3 regions of the Pelosinus sp. IPA-1 genome follow, and region 3 is predicted to be linked to each of the others. Evidence: riboswitches for the same ligand, from Rfam matches in the RefSeq annotation. Region 3 holds a riboswitch; each other region holds the start of a gene.
The links. A riboswitch is a leader RNA that binds a small molecule or an ion and turns the genes downstream of it on or off. The one in region 3 is predicted to bind cobalamin.
Positions count from the first base shown of each region.

Region 1 (6,116 bases), on a different contig from region 3:
AGGCTATTGGGCGTATTGGCTGTTTATTAAACGGTGATGCCTATGGAAAACCGACAACTGCCTGGTATGGCGTTGTCTATCAGCCTGGAACGCCCGCATATCAAGCATGGGGAGCAATGCCATTGGTGCCAGCGGAACTATTTGAGGCTGGGTTTGATCTCATGATTCTAGCCGTTCTACTGTATATATTCCGTCGGAAACAGTTTGATGGACAGGTAGCAATAACCTATTTCATTCTCTATTCCCTGGCTCGGTTCGGTTTGGAATTTTTACGCACGGATAGTTTAATGTTTGGCGGTCTTAAAGTGGCGCAAATGACAGCGCTGTTAACGGCAATGCTTGCTAGCAGCTTATGGTTGTGGTATCGGAAAGGAGAGACTGAATAACATGTCAGATTATGGACTATGGCCAATTGTGGTCATCAATTCGCTTATCTTTATTATTTTTGCTTTTAGTTTTACTCGTCCGCGTTCTGGGCGGGATTGGCGTTCCTTTGGTACCTTTTCCGCTTTTATTGTAGCGCTGTTTGCAGAAATGTATGGTTTTCCTTTGAGTATTTACTTACTTTCCGGGTGGCTGGGGAGCCACTATCCACAAATCAATCTCTATTCTCATGATGCCGGACACCTTTGGTATACATTGCTGGGGCTGGTAGGTGACCCACATCATAACCCTATTCACGAACTAAGTAACTGGTTTATTTTTGGGGGGCTTATCTTTCTCGGTTTTACATGGAGATTTTTGCATAGCGCCCAGCGTAGAGGCGTAATCGCAATAAGTGGGCCTTATGCCTATGTGCGTCATCCTCAATACATTGCTTTTATCGTGATCCTGTTTGGCTTCCTGCTGCAGTGGCCGACGTTGTTAACACTGGCCATGTTCCCTATTCTTGTGCGGATGTATATTTGGTTGGCTAGGCAAGAAGAACGGGAAGCAATGGAACAATTTGGTGAAGACTATGCCGCCTATGCTGCAGTGACTCCACGTTTTTTCCCCAGATTAGGTCGAAGGGGCCTAGTTGGGAGTAAGCAGGATAAGTAAAAAGTTTTGATACACGGTTTGTATTGAACAAAAGCTTGACAACGTTAGATATTGATAGTAACTTTAAATAGGATTTTCTTAACTAAATATAGTAAGATAGGTGCCTACGGGCTTAATAGGGAAGTTGGTGTAAATCCAACACGGTCCCGCCGCTGTAAAGGGGAGCAAACCTGCATGATGTCACTGAAATAATAGTTTTGGGAAGGCGCAGGAATGTTACGATCCTAAGTCAGAAGAACTGCCTATTTAATAGTCACCGTTTACCCACGAGCGATGGGGAGGGGATTTAAGTAATGCTGTTGTACAATATTTCATCGTTGCGTTTTTTTCGCAGGGATTTTTATCGTTATAACTTTGCCTGGCTTATATTACGTCTCCCGTTCTTGGATGGGAGATTATTTTTTTACGTAGTGTATTGACGATTCCATCTTGGGGAGCGGAAGTTAGTATGTTGCATGAAAATCTACCCCAATATTCATCATTTGGTATTTAGCTATAATAATTGGAGGAATTTATAATGGAAGAAGCAGCTAGCGCCGTCAACTGTTTGGCGGATAAAAGGGCTATCTTAGTTGTTAGCTTTGGAACTACTTATCTTGATACGTTGAAAATGGCCATTGAAAGTACAGAAAGCAAAATCAGAGCTACCTTCCCTAATTACGAGGTACGTCGGGCGTTTACTTCCCGTATTGTCATTAAGAAATTGGCTGAGCGAGATGGTATTCTAATTGATACGGAAAAGCAAGCGCTTGAAAGATTGCAAGCTGAGGGATATAAAGAAGTATTCATCCAGCCACTATATGTGGCCGCTGCTGAAGAATATGAAAAGTTAAGAGAGGTTTCTGTACATTTTGCTCATACTAAAGTGTTTGATAAGATTACTCTTGGCCGTCCACTGCTTTATTATATGGGACAGAAAGGCAACCCAGACGATTACCTGATTGCCATTAAGGCTGTTGAAACGCAACTACCTAAGTTAAGATACCAGGAAGCGATAGTGCTTATGGGTCATGGGGGAGTACATCCTGCTAATACTGCTTATGCCGCTTTACAAATAAAATTAGAAGAAGCCGGGTTGAATAATATTTTTGTGTATACTGTCGAAGGTTTCCCAGCACTGGATAGCGTTATTGAAAAATTGAAAAGTAAAAAGGTGAAGAACGTGACTTTGTTGCCATTTATGCTGGTAGCTGGCGACCATGCCACTAAAGACATGGCTGGTGATGAAGAAGATTCTGCTAAATCCCAATTACTTAAAGCTGGGTTTAATGTTGATATATATTTCCACGGCTTGGGCGAAAATCTAGCTATCCAGGATATTTATGTACAGCATCTAAAAGATGCTATTGATCAACTGATCGTGCATAAAGCTAAAAAACACTAGTTTTAAACGGGTCATACTATAATATAATTTCATGAGATAGATGCCTGTGGGCTGAATTAAAGGAGATTAAAAAGATGAATGCCGAAATTGGCGCTATAATTGGGTTAGGTTTTGTACTCGGGCTTAGGCATGCAATCGATTGGGATCATATCGCCGCTATCACCGATTTTATTGGAGCAGAAGATACGAAGAAAAAAAGTTTCTTCTTATCACTTTACTATGTAATGGGTCATGCGTTGGTTAATTTAGTATTCGGTAGTGCTGCAATTTTACTCGGAAATGTATTACCAGAGTGGGTAGATGGAGTTATAGAACGTATTGTTGGGGCTACCTTAATTGGCTTGGGCATTTGGTTAATTGTGGCTCTTTTTAATCGGAAGGATGAGCAAGTATTACTTAGTAGATGGACATTGCTTTTTATGGGGATAAGGAAAATATCATATTGGTTAAAATCAAAATTTAAACCAGCAAGTACTCCAGTGCAGCAAGATTTTTCAGTTGACCTGGGTGCTCGTAGTGCTTGCTGTATAGGAATACTTCACGGAATTGGAGGAGAAACTGGAACACAAATCTTATTATTTACTGCGGCCGCAGGAGCTGGTACGGTAGCTTTAGGACTTACAGCCGTGTTAGCATTTATTATTGGTTTATTTATAGCGCAAACTGTGTTAATCCTTCTTCTCTTAAATGGTTATGCACAAGCTGCAAAAAATCCAAAAGTCTATGTAATATTAGCAAGCACTACGGCGTTATATAGTATTGCAGTTGGCATCATTTTCTTAATAGGCCAAAGCGACTTACTGCCCACTTTAACCCTGACCTAATGTATGTCTGGGCAGACATTACGTATATGAAATGGGTCAAACTGGTGAAACAGTAATAAAAATCGAAGGAATGTCTTGTGGTCATTGTAAGATGGCCGTTGAGAATGCTCTTAAAGAAGTTGCAGGCGTTGCAAGCGCCTATGTTGATTTGGACAGAAAAGAAGCAGTGGTGACAGGTTTTGCCGCGATTGCCGATCTTCATCAAGCGGTAGAAGAGGCTGGCTATGTTGTAGTTGCTTAATAGTTAGGCGGATGCCAGGGATGGCATCCGTTTTTATATCTCAACCGCGAAAAGAGGTCGTCAGCGATATCAATCGTACGTAAGTTAGATAAGTATTTTAGTGATTGTCACATCATCAAGGAGAGCAGCCTCAGGGTGGGGGCTGAATCTATGTTAGCAGGATGAAATCTGCACAACTTCATAAGTTCTTCATCGTTTCTTCACAAGATCTTCACATTTTATTTGTATAATATCAATATAAGTTTATTAAGGATGGTGTTTATTGTTATGGTTATGACACATTATATGGAATTGCTGGCTGTCAATCAGCCTTGGAATTTAATTTTGTATATGGTTATTCCTGTGGCTCTGGCAGAAGCACTTGTTGCAACTGAATTTTTCACAGTCTTCCTTCGTGGGTCCAATGCTGGTGGATGGAGAACAGCCAATAAGGTGATTGGTATTTTTCTAGGGTTTTACTTTCTAGGCGTCTTTCTCAACTTAACAACCACTGTTGTTCCTACTATTCAGTGGCGCGGCATTGCTGATATACTCGCGGTAGGGGCTTATCTCAGTGGTGTAATTCCGCTGTTTGGTATTGCTTTGTTGGAACTCGGTGTAATCGGCAAGAGCAAATCTGATGATGAAAAGATGAAGCTCCATTTCATTCTATTGACCGTGTTTCTCGTTGTTGCTCACGTAGCCATGATTTTTGGGATGGTTGATCCAACTATTATGGGATGGAATCCTAATGCTGTTGGTGGAAATATGCAACATATGCAACATATGGGACAATAAAAGTTAAAATAATTCGTTAAAAGCAAAGCAGCCCTTCCTGTAGGAAGGGCTGCTTTGCTTTTTGGTCATTTCAGCTTTAGTGCCGGGGAGCATACGAGGGCAAAGGCTGCCTGCATTCACACTAGGTTGGTGGCGGAATTGAACACCTCTGACTGGGGCGTGAAGGAAGCAAATTTTCAGGTGATCCGAGAAGCAGACTGCCCAGCGGTATTAGTAGAGGTGGCCTTTATCAATTTACATCAAAAACGCACAGTTTCTTCATAAAAACTCCATAATGTTAAGCTATACTAGGATTAATACAAAGGAGGTGCATGAACTATGATGATGGGGTATGGTTTTAGCGGTCCATTCGGTTGGCTGGGCATGGGTATGGGCATAATCGTTCATCTGGCGTTTACCGCTCTTATTATTATGGCAGCGGTTTGGCTATTTAAGGCGTTGTTCCGTAGTGGCAGCCAAAATGAGCCAAGGACTGACGCTTTGGAGATATTGAAACAGAGATATGCCAAAGGAGAAATTACAACGGATGAGTATCAGCGCATGAAAAAAGAACTGGAATAAAAGCACACAAAAGACTAGGAGCAATCCTGGTCTTTTGGTTTAGCGGCAGCTCTTCCACTAGTTGGTGAAAGATACCGTTTTAGCATTATGAGCATAGAATATGGTAAATGCATGAGGAGAGTGACAGAAAATGGTCACTAGCCCGGATTTATTGAATGTACCTTACGTTATGCGGCATGGTGTAAAATACTTTGAATTAGTGGCTGAACCTGTGGAACGGGAATTGTTGCCGGGAATTTGGATTCGTGGCTGGGGCTATAACGGGAGTATTCCCGGGCCGACTATCCAGGTGTATCCCGGTGATTATGTTAATATTCGGGTGTATAATGGCCTGCCAGAGCCCACCAGTGTTCACTGGCATGGGTTGGATGTGCCTAACAACATGGACGGAGTTCCTGATGTAGAGCCTTCCCCGAAGATTAAGCCAGGCAGTTACTTTGATTATCAGTTCCAGGTTACCAATCCGCCGGGGACGCATATGTATCACACTCATTACAATGTTGGCTGGCAGGGAATGATGGGATTGGCCGGCGGCTTAGTCATATTGGATCCAGATAGTGCAGGTACTGATTACGATTATTTTATCATGCTGCAAGAGTTTGCGGTGAAAGGCCTGCCTATGGGAGTACTGGAGCCAGGCTATTATGAAGTAAATCCCATGAACGATGACTTGCAGTTTTTCACCATGAACGGGCGTTGTTTTCCAGCCACTTCGCCGTTGGCGGTGCACTGCGGCGAAAACGTACGTATACGCTTAGCCAACCCAGCGATGCTGGAGCATCCAATTCATCTACATGGACAACAGTTTACTGTGGTGGCTGCGGATGGCAATATGCTTGCACCCTGCACTCGTATGCGGAAAAATACCATACCTGTGGCATCGGGGGAAACCTGGGACATTGAATTTATGGCGAACAATCCGGGGAATTGGCCATTCCACTGCCATATTCCTCACCATACTGCCAATAATATGACGAAAGAAATGGGTGGAATGTTTACGGTAGTTCAATACCGATGGTTTTAAAAAAGTAAAAGTGTATGCAAAATATGGTAGACAACTAGAGTAAGAATTTTTTTATTCGAGTGTAGATGGATTACTGGAAGAAATCATGGCAAATTTACAAAGTTACTCCTCAAAATTTGTTTTTGGATTCCTTATAGGTAGGTTTTTTATACCTGAGTAGGTCATTTTTGTAATGGTATTCCGGCACATAGGGTGTCGGACATTTTTGGCTGAATCGGATGTAGACAATTTAAGAAAAAGTAGGAGATATTCATAGGATATTCA
Region 1 covers NZ_BSVC01000010.1:84,931-91,046, reverse strand. The annotation lists gene lgt (prolipoprotein diacylglyceryl transferase) at 1-386, shown strand, start outside; gene QSJ81_RS21785 (methyltransferase family protein) at 388-1,041, shown strand; cobalamin riboswitch at 1,123-1,301, shown strand; gene QSJ81_RS21780 (sirohydrochlorin cobaltochelatase) at 1,559-2,425, shown strand; gene QSJ81_RS21775 (HoxN/HupN/NixA family nickel/cobalt transporter) at 2,500-3,249, shown strand; gene QSJ81_RS21770 (CopZ family metallochaperone) at 3,281-3,490, shown strand; gene QSJ81_RS21765 (DUF6803 family protein) at 3,758-4,267, shown strand; gene QSJ81_RS21760 (N-acetylmuramoyl-L-alanine amidase family protein) at 4,322-4,531, shown strand; gene QSJ81_RS21755 (SHOCT domain-containing protein) at 4,586-4,828, shown strand; gene QSJ81_RS21750 (multicopper oxidase family protein) at 4,959-5,852, shown strand.
Region 1: linked by a shared signal. The riboswitch ahead of QSJ81_RS21780 (sirohydrochlorin cobaltochelatase) and the one ahead of QSJ81_RS02020 (nicotinate-nucleotide--dimethylbenzimidazole phosphoribosyltransferase) in region 3 are both predicted to bind cobalamin.

Region 2 (6,116 bases), 110 kb from region 3:
AGACTTTGCGCCATCGGATATGTCTGCATGGCAAAGGGAAGTAGAAGCTAATAGTGGTAAATTATTGGATGAATTAGAATTTAAGACAATGGAACAAATTAATCTAAACCCCTTGTATACGAAAAAGGATCTTGAGGGAATTGACCATTTGCCTTATGTAGCGGGAATAGCGCCTTTCTTGCGGGGACCCTATGCCAATATGTATGTGCTTCGGCCGTGGACGGTACGGCAATATGCCGGGTTCTCTACCGCTGAAGAAAGCAATGCTTTTTATCGCCGAAATTTGGCTGCCGGGCAAAAAGGTTTGTCCATCGCTTTCGATTTGGCGACACATAGAGGCTATGATTCCGATCATCCACGTGTTGTGGGTGATGTAGGAAAGGCTGGCGTTGCTGTTGATTCCATCTTGGATATGGAAATTTTATTTTCAGGAATTCCTCTAGATAAAATGTCAGTATCCATGACGATGAATGGTGCGGTGCTGCCCATATTAGCTTTTTATATTGTGGCCGCAGAAGAACAAGGCGTAAAACAGGAATTACTGACAGGTACTATCCAAAATGATATTTTAAAAGAATTCATGGTGCGTAATACCTATATTTATCCGCCAGAGCCTTCCATGCGGATCATTGCTGATATTTTCTCTTATACCTCACAGTTTATGCCAAAATTCAATAGCATTAGTATTTCCGGCTATCATATGCAAGAAGCAGGGGCCACTGCTGATATTGAACTTGGCTATACACTCGCTGATGGCTTAGAGTATATTAAGACGGGTATTAAGGCAGGCATGGATGTGGATGCTTTTGCTCCCCGGTTGTCTTTCTTTTGGGCCATTGGTAAGAACTATTTTATGGAAGTAGCCAAAATGCGTGCAGGACGTTTGCTGTGGGCCAAGATTATTAAACAATTCAATCCTAAAAATCCAAAATCCATGGCTCTTAGAACTCACTCCCAGACTTCCGGTTGGAGTTTGACAGAGCAGGATCCTTTTAATAATGTAGGAAGAACCTGCATGGAAGCAATGGGCGCGGCCCTTGGCCATACTCAATCACTGCATACCAATGCACTGGATGAAGCCATTGCCTTACCTACAGATTTTTCGGCTCGCATTGCGCGTAATACACAACTGTATATTCAGGATGAAACCATGGTATGCAAAGTACTTGATCCCTGGGGCGGTTCTTATTATGTAGAAGCCTTGACCAATGAGCTGGTCAAAAGGGCATGGAGCCATATTCAAGAAGTAGAAAGATTGGGTGGTATGTCCAAGGCGATTGATACTGGTCTTCCTAAGATGAGAATTGAAGAGGCAGCGGCAAGACGCCAGGCACATATTGACTCCGGCAAAGAAACAATTGTTGGGGTAAATCGATATCGCCTGGAAAAAGAAGATCCTCTTGATATTTTATCTGTAGATAATACAGCTGTGCGTTTATCCCAAATTCAGCGTTTAGAAAAACTTCGCAGTAACCGGGATAATGATAGAGTAAGACGTGCATTAGAAGCCATTACCAAATCTATGGAAACAGGCGAAGGAAATGTATTGGCACTGGCTATTGAAGCGACCAGAGCCAGAGCTAGTTTAGGTGAAATATCCGATGCGATTGAGCATGTTGCCGGACGGCACAAAGCCATCATTCGTTCGATTTCTGGAGTATATAGCAGTGAGTTTGCTGAAGAAGAAACCATTAATAAAGTAAGGGCCATGGCTGATGATTTTGAAAAAACAGAAGGCCGTCGTCCCAGAATTATGATTGCGAAAATGGGTCAGGATGGTCATGACCGAGGCGCGAAAGTAATATCTACCGCTTTTGCAGATATGGGTTTTGACGTGGATATTGGACCACTGTTCCAAACAGCAGAAGAAACAGCGCAGCAAGCGGTAGATAATGACGTTCACGTAGTAGGTATGAGTTCCTTGGCAGCTGGACACAAGACGTTACTGCCACAGCTCATCGAAGAACTTAAAAAGCTTGGTAGAGAAGACATTATGGTTGTTATTGGCGGTGTTATTCCTGCTCAGGATTATGAGTTTTTACGTGAAAATGGCGCAGCAGCCATTTTTGGACCAGGAACCATTATTCCTGTTGCCGCAGAAAAAATATTAAAAGAGCTAGGACGTTATTCACAGGAAGTGAAATGATATGAATACTGAAGAAAAAAAGGACAGGTGGAAGCCGGAATGGATTCCACCTGATGCAGGGGATGCTTTCACCACGGAAGTCATGGGCGGAATTCGTAGTGGTCACGATGGTATGCCGAATCAAGAGAAGACAGAAACCCCTTTTAATTCTCGCTCCATTCGCCGCCAACTTTCCGTAGATGAATATGTCCAAGGTGTATTGAGTGAAAATCGAGTGATTTTGTCCAGAGCGATCACGCTCATTGAAAGTAATTTACCAGCTCATATGGAGCTGGCACAGGAAATATTAAAAAAGTTATTACCTCATACGGGTAAATCCATTCGTGTCGGGATTACTGGTGTTCCAGGTGCTGGTAAAAGTACCTTTATTGAAAACCTAGGATGTCAATTATGTGATAAAGGACATAAAGTAGCTGTACTCGCCGTTGATCCCAGCAGTACAGTAACCAAGGGCAGTATCTTAGGCGATAAAACGCGCATGGAGCAATTGTCCCGTAATCCAAGGGCTTATATCAGGCCTTCTCCCTCCAGTGGCACCTTGGGAGGGGTAACCCGTAAAAGCCGGGAAACAATACTATTATGTGAAGCGGCTGGTTATGATGTATTGCTGATTGAAACCGTTGGCGTGGGGCAAAGTGAAGTAACAGTGCGCTCTATGGTTGATTTTTTCCTCTTGCTGATGATTACAGGAGCAGGGGATGAACTGCAAGGGATGAAAAAAGGGGTAATAGAGCTGGCTGATGCCATTGTGATTAATAAAGCAGATGGTGATAATAAACAGAAAGCTTTAATGGCGAAAGTGGATTATGATCGTATTTTGCATTTCTTGCGTCCAGCTACGGAAGGATGGGTTACCAAAGGCCATACTTGCTCGGCAAGTACGGGTGAGGGGGTAGACGATGTTTGGCGGATGGTAGAAAAGTTCCACCAAATAACAACGGAATCTGGTATCTTTGAAAGGCGTCGTCGAACTCAAATGTTAAGTTGGGTGCAGTCTATGGTCCAAGAATATTTGCAGGCTTTATTTATCAATCATCCTGAGGTCATCAATAAGAAACCTCAAATTGAGCAGAATGTTATCGACGGGAAAATTTCTGCCACCATGGCAGTGAAGAAACTAATTGATATATTTGAAGGGGAAAAGAGATAAGAATACCAGATACACCGATCATATTCGGTCATACATGTATACATAATAATATGGATTGACATGTTTATCCAAAAATGGTATTATTTTGGCGTTGACAAAGAAAATCAAAGAAAGGTGTAATAGGTAAAAATTCATTAAAATTAAATAGGTACAGGTGCCCGTAAGGGCTTAATAGAAAAGTCCGGTGTAATACCGGCGCGGTCCCGCCACTGTAATGGGGAGTAAGTCCAAGATATGCCACTGAGACGTAATTGTTTTGGGAAGGTTTGGAGGAACTATGATCCAGAGCCAGGAGAACTGCCTGTACAACAATCACCGTTTTACCTGCGAAAGATGGGGAGGGGATTTTGGTTGTCGTTTTTTGCATTTTTATTCCGGAAGTTTTGCTGGATAATACAAGAAGCCTCTCTGGGTGGTGTCATCACAGGGGGGCTTCTTTTTATTTGACAGATTGTGCTTGCACAGAACAAAATCTTGCATAGCTTAGTGCTTTTGGTTCTTAGGAGGTACAAGCTTCAATATAGGCGGTTTATGACAGATTTTATCATAGATAATCCAGGAAAGAATAGAGAAATAGGATTGGTAATTGTGAGCAAATACGGGTGCAGGTGCCCTTTCAGAGGGCTCAATAGGGAAGTCCGGTGAAAAGCCGGCGCGGTTCGCCACTGTAATACGGAATCAGCCCTGACTGGCCACTGGCAGGAGATAAACTTGCCGGGAAGGCTGGGCTGGTGATGAAGTAGAGCTAGGAGAACTGCCTGTACTGACATCCTCGCTTGACCTGCGATTAACAGGGAGAGGATTAGGAAGCTACCAAGAATCAAAGGAAATAACAACAGAATACTGGGATAGGTGCCCTTCGGGGCTTAATAGGGAAGACCGGTGTAATGCCGGCACGGTCCCGCCACTGTAATGGGGAGTAATTTCGCAAAATGCCACTGGAGCTTAGGCTTTGGGAAGGCGCGAAAAAGCATTGATCCGAAGTCAGGAGAACTGCCTATCTAACGATCGCCATTTTACCTGCGAGTGACGGGGAGGAGATTACGTAAAGATTGCCGGAGAAAAAATGCTCTGGCAACATGGCGTAAGCACTCCCAAAATGGGAGTTTTTTTTATTGCTATTATTTTATATCAGCAACAGAATTGCTGGATGAATAAGAACATCCAGCAATTCTGCAAGAAGTAAAGAAAGTAACAAAGGAATGATATGTTTTGAACCATGTATATAGAATCATCTGGAATCGCGCCCGCTCCTGTTGGCAGGTCGTATCCGAATTGACAAAAAGTAATGGGAAAATGAAATCCAGTCGCCGCCGCGCCCGCCGGGACAGCGTACTTGCAGAAATAAGTTCCATACAGTCTTTCGCCAACATCCAGACTGGAGGATATAAGAAACTGTCTTTAGCGATGACGGTAATGCTTGGTGGATCGCTGGGAGCACTGCCCCCTATGGACTCAACCAATGTTGTTTACGCCGCCGAGGGGGAGACAACCGCCAGCGGGCTTTTAAGCTACAATGCTGGGGTGCATTCCTCTAATAACATATTTTCGGATTGGCAGGCTGGGACGGTAAATCAGGCTGGGAATTCGTATAATACCGTAGTTTTAGATTCGTCGTCCTCTCCTAGATTAGTTAATCCTGTCAATGGGGCGGCACTAGTATTTAATGCGAATTCATTTAAGACAATAGTAAACTATTATAATAGTTCAGCCGGTGGATCAAACAACTATGATACGATCATCGCCGTAATCCAGGTGCCTGATCCGGCCAATCCAGGATCAACAATTCCCAAAACCTATACGATTGCCCAGAAAGACAACAGCGGCAAATTGGTGTCTCTCCTCAACTATAGTGACCTTACCAGTCCAGCTTTAACTGGAAGTAATGTTGCTAACGACTATTGGAAGTTGCCGGAGATAGCACAACAAATCTATCAAGCTCAACAAGCTGCTCAAAGTAGCGACCCAGCCATAAAAGCTGCAGCAGAGGCTAAGTTGATACAATTGATCAGCAATGGTTTGCCCCATCTTTATGCGGCCCAGGGTAATGACTGGCAGAGTGGAACACTATTGACAGTAGGTACTTCTTTGAAACCTGTTAATTTTACGTCATGGCCGATAACACTTCCTTCCAGCCCTTCGGATCCAAATTATTCTTATTCCTATCAAAGTCGCATTGTGGGAGAGAGCGGTGTATGGCGCCCCATGGATCGTCTGGAAAGCACCAGTGCTATTGTCGGCAGTTATAGCATTGGACAGGGATGGATAATTAATGCTGATGGCACAATTACCCAGACTGACAATACGACGACTTCTATTGACAATGGCAGTGGCAGCGGAACGGTGGTAACCGGTCCAACTGCGATAACAGTCAAAGACCTGACTGTCGGTAAAAACGGCACAATTGATCTGTCTTATATCAATACTGTTGGTAATGATCCCATCGCCAACCACATTCAGGGGGGAGTGTATCCCACAGGTTTTAAGGATTCTAATGGAAGAATGATCACTAGAGCAGCTAATCGAACTCTTCTGGTGCGAAATGCAGCACTTTCCGACGGTACCGTTTTTCGGCTGGGCTCCTATAGTGTAATGGAAAGTGGAGGGCAGAATGGAACTACCAAGGTACAAAAGATAGGCGGTAACCAGGATCAGGTCTATATCACGAATGTCACTACCCCGGACGGTCATGCCAACCTGTACATTCAGCTGGGGTGGGTGCCAGGGGTGGGTACGACCACTCAAGGATCGGCGGCTAGTGACGGGAAGGGGAACGTGCTCCTTGGCATCCTAAACGGTGCCGACAACTTTACGGTGACA
Region 2 covers NZ_BSVC01000001.1:353,351-359,466, forward strand. The annotation lists gene scpA (methylmalonyl-CoA mutase) at 1-2,146, shown strand, start outside; gene meaB (methylmalonyl Co-A mutase-associated GTPase MeaB) at 2,148-3,296, shown strand; cobalamin riboswitch at 3,432-3,615, shown strand; cobalamin riboswitch at 3,886-4,072, shown strand; cobalamin riboswitch at 4,130-4,311, shown strand; gene QSJ81_RS01560 (TonB-dependent receptor domain-containing protein) at 4,509-6,116, shown strand, end outside.
Region 2: linked by a shared signal. The riboswitch ahead of QSJ81_RS01560 (TonB-dependent receptor domain-containing protein) and the one ahead of QSJ81_RS02020 (nicotinate-nucleotide--dimethylbenzimidazole phosphoribosyltransferase) in region 3 are both predicted to bind cobalamin.

Region 3 (6,116 bases):
TCTACTTTGTTTTCCAAACCATGAATAATCGCATTTTCAACTAAAGGTTGAAGCGTAAGAGGAGGAATCTTCGTTTCCATTATCAAAGGATCTACCTCAATATAAGTCTCAATACGTTCTCCAAAACGTACTTTCTGTATCAACAGATAATCTCTGATTGATTTTACTTCTTGTTCTAAGCTACGTAAAATTTCAATGTCTCTTAAATTGTTACGAAGCAAATCTGATAACGCATAAACCACTTCTTGTGTTTGACTTGCTCCCTCTAGCATAGCCAATCTCGCGATTGTATTTAATGTATTAAACAAGAAATGAGGATTGACCTGAGATTGCAGTGCCTTTAATTCTGTAGCACGCAGCATAGCCTCAAGTTCCGCTTTCACCTTTACTTCTTTTACAAGCTGCTTACTAGCAATATTGGCTACACCAATTTCTACAATATAATTTGACATGATATAAATTAGGTCTGCTGCAGCTTTAATTCTTTTTTCCGGTACAACCTCTATAATATCAAAAAACTCTGACAATAATTCTGAATCCAATCCTAGGTCAGCTGTTCGCTCAAACATTTCAGCTTTCGTATCATAGTCCGCTTGTGCAAGAATAACTTGTCCTGCAAGAAAAGCCCCTATATACTCATTGTTTACAATGATTGGTGCCGCCAAATCGGTTAAACCATTGTGACAGCGATAAACAGAGGGCTTTTGGTTACCCCGCCCTCCTCTATCATCACACTGGGTGCAACGGGCAAATCCTTCAGAACAAGATCGGATATAAGTGCAAAAGTTCGTAAAATTACTAGGATTGGTAATAGGATTTCCTTCAGGGTCTACAATTACGGACGCTAATCCAGTAGCTTCTGAAAATTTATCCTGAATTTCCTGTAAAATCTGAGTATTTACAATTTCGCCTAAGGTAAATCCATTCATTGTTTGCACTAGAAGACCCCCTCATAAGACTTCAGCATCATATCAATTTTTTGCTATTTTATATGAGGAGTATTAGCTAAAGAGCAAACTAGTTCCTGCTAACAGCAATAAAATACTATATTCCAGCAAGTAAAGGCAATCCTTATATGGCAACAACCTGATTGGGAGCAGGCACAGGCTCACTTAACACAAAATCAGACATTCTTGCCATATTATGAATTGTGTAAGACATTGTCTTTAACATAGAAACCATAAGAACAGCACCTGTTCCTTCTCCTAATGCCATATTTGCCCGGATTAATACATCCTCTGCTAGAATATTTCCCAACATTAGCGAATAGGCCATCCCAGGCTCCTTTGACATATGGGATGGAATCGCATGTTTTTCAATCGTACCATCGATGCGCGCTGCACAAGCATAGGCAACTGCTGTTATAAATCCATCTATTACAAAGGGTGTCCTTAGTCCTGCGCACTCTAACATACCAGAACAGATGGCAACAATATCAAATCCCCCTACACAACGTAAAATATCTTTTACAGTATTCATCTGGGCTTTATGACGCTCTACCCCTTTTGCAACCACATTCCGTTTTCTTTTTAATAATTCATTATCATTTAAGGCAGCCCCATAACCGACCACAAATTCGGGTAACATTCCCGTTAAAGCATGAAGCACTGCTGATGAGGTTGTTGTATTACCAATTCCCATTTCACCAAAAGAGATTAGGTTATAACCTTCCTCAACCAAATGGCTAACCATGTCTTTGCCCACATTCCAAGCTTGTTCAAATTCAGCCTGACTCATAGCTTCTTCTTTCATAAAGTTTTTAGTACCTAAGGCAACTTTACGATTAATACCAGCTTCTAATTTATTATTAATTCCAATATCAACTACGCTATATGGTATTTGATTGTGCCGACAAAAACAACTGATCGTAGCATGACCTGCTGCCATATTTTTCGTTTGCAAATAAGTAATCTCGATCGGGTCATTAGCAGTCCCCTCTTCGACCACACCGTTATCTGCTGCAAAGATTATATGATGAGGCTTCATTTCCGGATTGATCTTTCCCCAAGACAAGATGATTTTTTTTAAATATTTTTCTAGTAGGCCCAAGCTTTCTCGAGGTTTTGCTGCTCCGTTCAGCAACTCATCGACCTTTTTTTCCAAATCCATTTTTACTCCTCCTTTATTTCATATCATTCTTAAATATAAAAATACCTAGCCCAAAAGGCTAGGTATTTTATAAAAAATCCCATCCTTCTGGCATTACCCCTTACGCGGAGGTAAATGACAGCCATAACAGGCAGGTCTCCTGGCTTACGGATCATAAAACCTTACGCCTTCCCAGTTTCCTGGTGGCATATGTAAGAGTATCTCCCCGATTACAGTGGCGCGACCGCGTCGTTTAAGGATCTTTTACAATCCTTTCGAACTTCCCTATTCTCCTCTTTACGTAAGAGGCACCTGTTTGGTGGCATTTTATTCAGTTGTCACAGTAGTTCTACAATGAAACTTGTTCTCCTATGTGTAAGAAGTATGTTAGCAAGATAGTAGGGTAGATGGTAAAAAATGTCCCATGCACTCTATTTTAAATGGCAAGTATCGTTGACCAAGGAAAGAATTGGCTGGTTACTAAAGTATTCAATGATATTAATTCCTGTGCTATCTTGACGGATAGACCACATCTTATCTAGACTTAGCTGCAATGCATCACAAAGCAATACTCTCATTGTGCCCCCATGAGATACAATCACAATCGTTTCCTCTTCATGTGCCTTAATACATTGGTTTAAAGCACCCTTCGCCCTCCGTTTCAGATCTATAAAGCTTTCTCCTTCTGGCGCATTAATTGCTCCTCGGGAAGAATACATACTTGTTAAAGAATCAGGCCAAAGTGCCATAATTTCAGCATAGGTACACCCTTCCCACAAGCCAAAGTTTATTTCGCGAAATCCTTTTATCTTTATCCCTTGCAAATTATGATACCGAGCGATGATATTCGCCGTCTGAGATGCACGGGATAAATCACTACTATAAACTGCACTTATATTTTCCTTAGCAAGCCGTTTTCCCACCAGTTGGGCTTGTTCTAATCCTTTTTCATTTAAGGGAATGTCACTATGCCCTTGGTACTTTTTTGCCTTATTCCAAGAAGTTTGACCATGTCTAACGTATATTACTTTAGTCAACGCCTCACCCCTTCCTTACTTTAAAATTCTTCCCTTTACAGAAAGTATATTCTATGGGTATTAGATTGTTCAATAACACAACGAAAGTTATAACTATTATAAAAACTAAAAAAGAAATACTACTAGAGCCACAAGTTCTGTCAGTTCAACAACTGCCCCATATACATCACCTGTTAAGCCACCTAAACGTTTATTGACGTATTCAGCAACAAGGATGGCAAAGGCAATTGCTACCCCACTACTAAGTAAGACAAGTTTACCGAAAGGAACTAATAATAACATTGCTATTAGACCTGCTATATAAAGAGTATTTTTATGTTCGCATTGACTAAGTCCTTTACCTAGTCCATCAGCCCTAGCATAGGGGTATAGAGTAATCGCCACGACAACAGCAGTTCTACCTATGATCGGCATTACAAATATCGCTATCGGCAGCATCATCGGTTCAATGTCTAAAATTAATGAATATTTCATTACAATCAACAGACAGAAGGACATGGCACCAAAAGCGCCGACTCTGCTATCCTTCATAATTTCTAACATTCTTTCCCTAGACTTCCCCGAAAAAACACCATCTACTGTATCCATTAATCCGTCACAGTGCAATCCGCCAGTAATGATAATTTCAATTAGAATTATACTCACGGCCATAAGATGTAACGGTAACTTTACACCCCAAAAATTTTGTGCCCCATAAACAATTCCTGTTAATAATAAACCTATAATACCACCTATAATGGGAAAAAACTTAACACTACGGCTAAAACTATCAAGTGACCACTGCTTTTTTGTCTTGATAGAAATCCGCGTCAAAAACTGTAAACCAGTGAGAAAGTCCTCAACCACATTCTCCAACAATCCTCCACCTCCCCTTAATAAAAACTAGGCAAAGTCTGCATTTTTTGATTACCGTACTACATAACAAAATGCTAATACTATTATACAACCTTATTATGGGCCTCCTTTGTTATGTTGTATTGATTTATTGCTCAAATGTGAAAAGCTGCCATCACAAACCTTGCTGAATTAAAACAGCAGTGTTATGGTTTTAATAAAATAGGAATGAGGAGGATATACCCTTATGAATAAAAAGATTTATGAATACTTTATGACACCGATTAGTATTTTAGGCGTTGGCTGCTTGGAACAAATTATAACTTATATTAAACCTATGGCATTTAGAAAAGCTCTAATTGTCAGCGATAAAGTTTTAGTTGAAATCAAATTAATTGATAAATTAACAAAGCTCCTAACAAATGCTGGCATATTTTTTATTATCTACGATGACGTTTCACCAAATCCAACCATCCCCCAAGTTGATTATGGACTAAAATTATTTAAAGATAACGGCTGTGATTTCCTCATATCTTTTGGCGGAGGCTCCCCGCACGACTGCGCTAAAGCCATTGCCTTATTAGCAACAAACGGTGGAGAAATAAAAAACTATGTTGGGTTGAATAAATCAAAAAAACGGTCAGCACCGCTGATTGCGGTCAATACCACTGCTGGTACAGGAAGTGAATTAACTCGTTTTTGCGTAATAACTGATGAAGAAAATCATGTAAAAATGACCATTACCGATTGGCATGTTACGCCTATCATCGCCGTAAATGATGCGGAGCTTATGCTAGCGATGCCGCCAAGCCTTACTGCAGCCACTGGCATCGATGCCTTAACCCATGCTATCGAAGCCTATGTATCGACAAATGCAACTCCCGTTACAGATTGCAAGGCATTAAAAGCAATTGAGCTCATTACAGCCTATCTTAGAACTGCCGTCAAAAACGGTAATGACCTCAAAGCAAGAGAAATGATGGTCTATGCAGAGTATTTAGCAGGTATTGCCTTTAATAATGCGAGTTTAGGTTATGTACATGCCCTGGCTCACCAGTTAGGTGGTTTTTATAATCTACCCCATGGATTAGCAAATGCAATTATGTTACCTGCTGTTGTTAACTATAATCTTCATGCTGCCCCTAAAAAATTTGCAGAAATTGCCCAAGCTTTAGGTCAGGACATCACAAATTTTTCCGAGGAATCTGCCGCATTACTTGCAGTTGATGCAATTAAAGATCTTATTAAAGACCTTAACATCCCTAAAAATCTTTCTGAAGTCCGTGGCTTTAATGAAAAAGATCTTCCTATCCTTGCAGCGAATGCTCTTATGGATGTATGTTGTCTGACAAACCCACGTCAAGGCACACAGCAAGAAATAGAAGGTATTTTTAAAGCAGCAATATAAATTCACCAGGATTTATAAAATGAGAAGGCCCCTTAACCAATAAGGGCCTTCTCATTTTTTCAGACGAAAACAATAATATTCTATGGTGTCACAATATAATACAAAGGAAACCATCCCCTTTTGTCAAAAGAGTTACATCAGAAACAAATAACGAGTAAGGATTTACATTGTATTTCGTATGTAGGAGGAATTTCCATGTGGCTTGGTAAGGTTGTCGGAACAGTTGTGGCACCAACTAAGAATGAGAACTTAATTGGAAGTAAACTTTTGGTGGTCCAACCTTTAAATTTAGACGGTATGAATACCATTAGCTTGCAGGTTGCAGTCGATACTGTTGGTGCAGGAAATGGCGAGACCGTCTTAGTATCAACAGGAAGCTCTGCACGCCGGATAATGAATAATGATAACAGCCCTGTTGATGCAGCGATTGTTGGGATTGTAGACAATATTGATTTAGAAGGCATTTCGAAAGCACAATATTGGGTGCAAAAAGGTTAGGATGAGAAAATAAGGAGAAGTCATGCTGACAGTATATAAAACACAGCAAGAAAAACTACAAGAAGTTTCATTAGATACCCTAGATTCCCTAGAAAGGGGCATCTGGGTGAAGTTAACCAATCCAACAACTGAAGAAATTGAGCAAATGTCAGCTTCAGCCAATATACCAGACTATTTCTTTCGTTTTGCATTTGATGAAGATGATTGCCCCAGAATTATATTAGCTAAAAACTGTATTCTTGCTATCATTC
Region 3 covers NZ_BSVC01000001.1:461,650-467,765, reverse strand. The annotation lists gene QSJ81_RS02025 (sensor histidine kinase) at 1-929, opposite strand, end outside; gene QSJ81_RS02020 (nicotinate-nucleotide--dimethylbenzimidazole phosphoribosyltransferase) at 1,072-2,109, opposite strand; cobalamin riboswitch at 2,222-2,419, opposite strand; gene cobC (alpha-ribazole phosphatase) at 2,520-3,125, opposite strand; gene cobS (adenosylcobinamide-GDP ribazoletransferase) at 3,231-3,983, opposite strand; gene QSJ81_RS02005 (iron-containing alcohol dehydrogenase) at 4,207-5,367, shown strand; gene QSJ81_RS02000 (EutN/CcmL family microcompartment protein) at 5,563-5,865, shown strand; gene QSJ81_RS01995 (magnesium transporter CorA family protein) at 5,888-6,116, shown strand, end outside.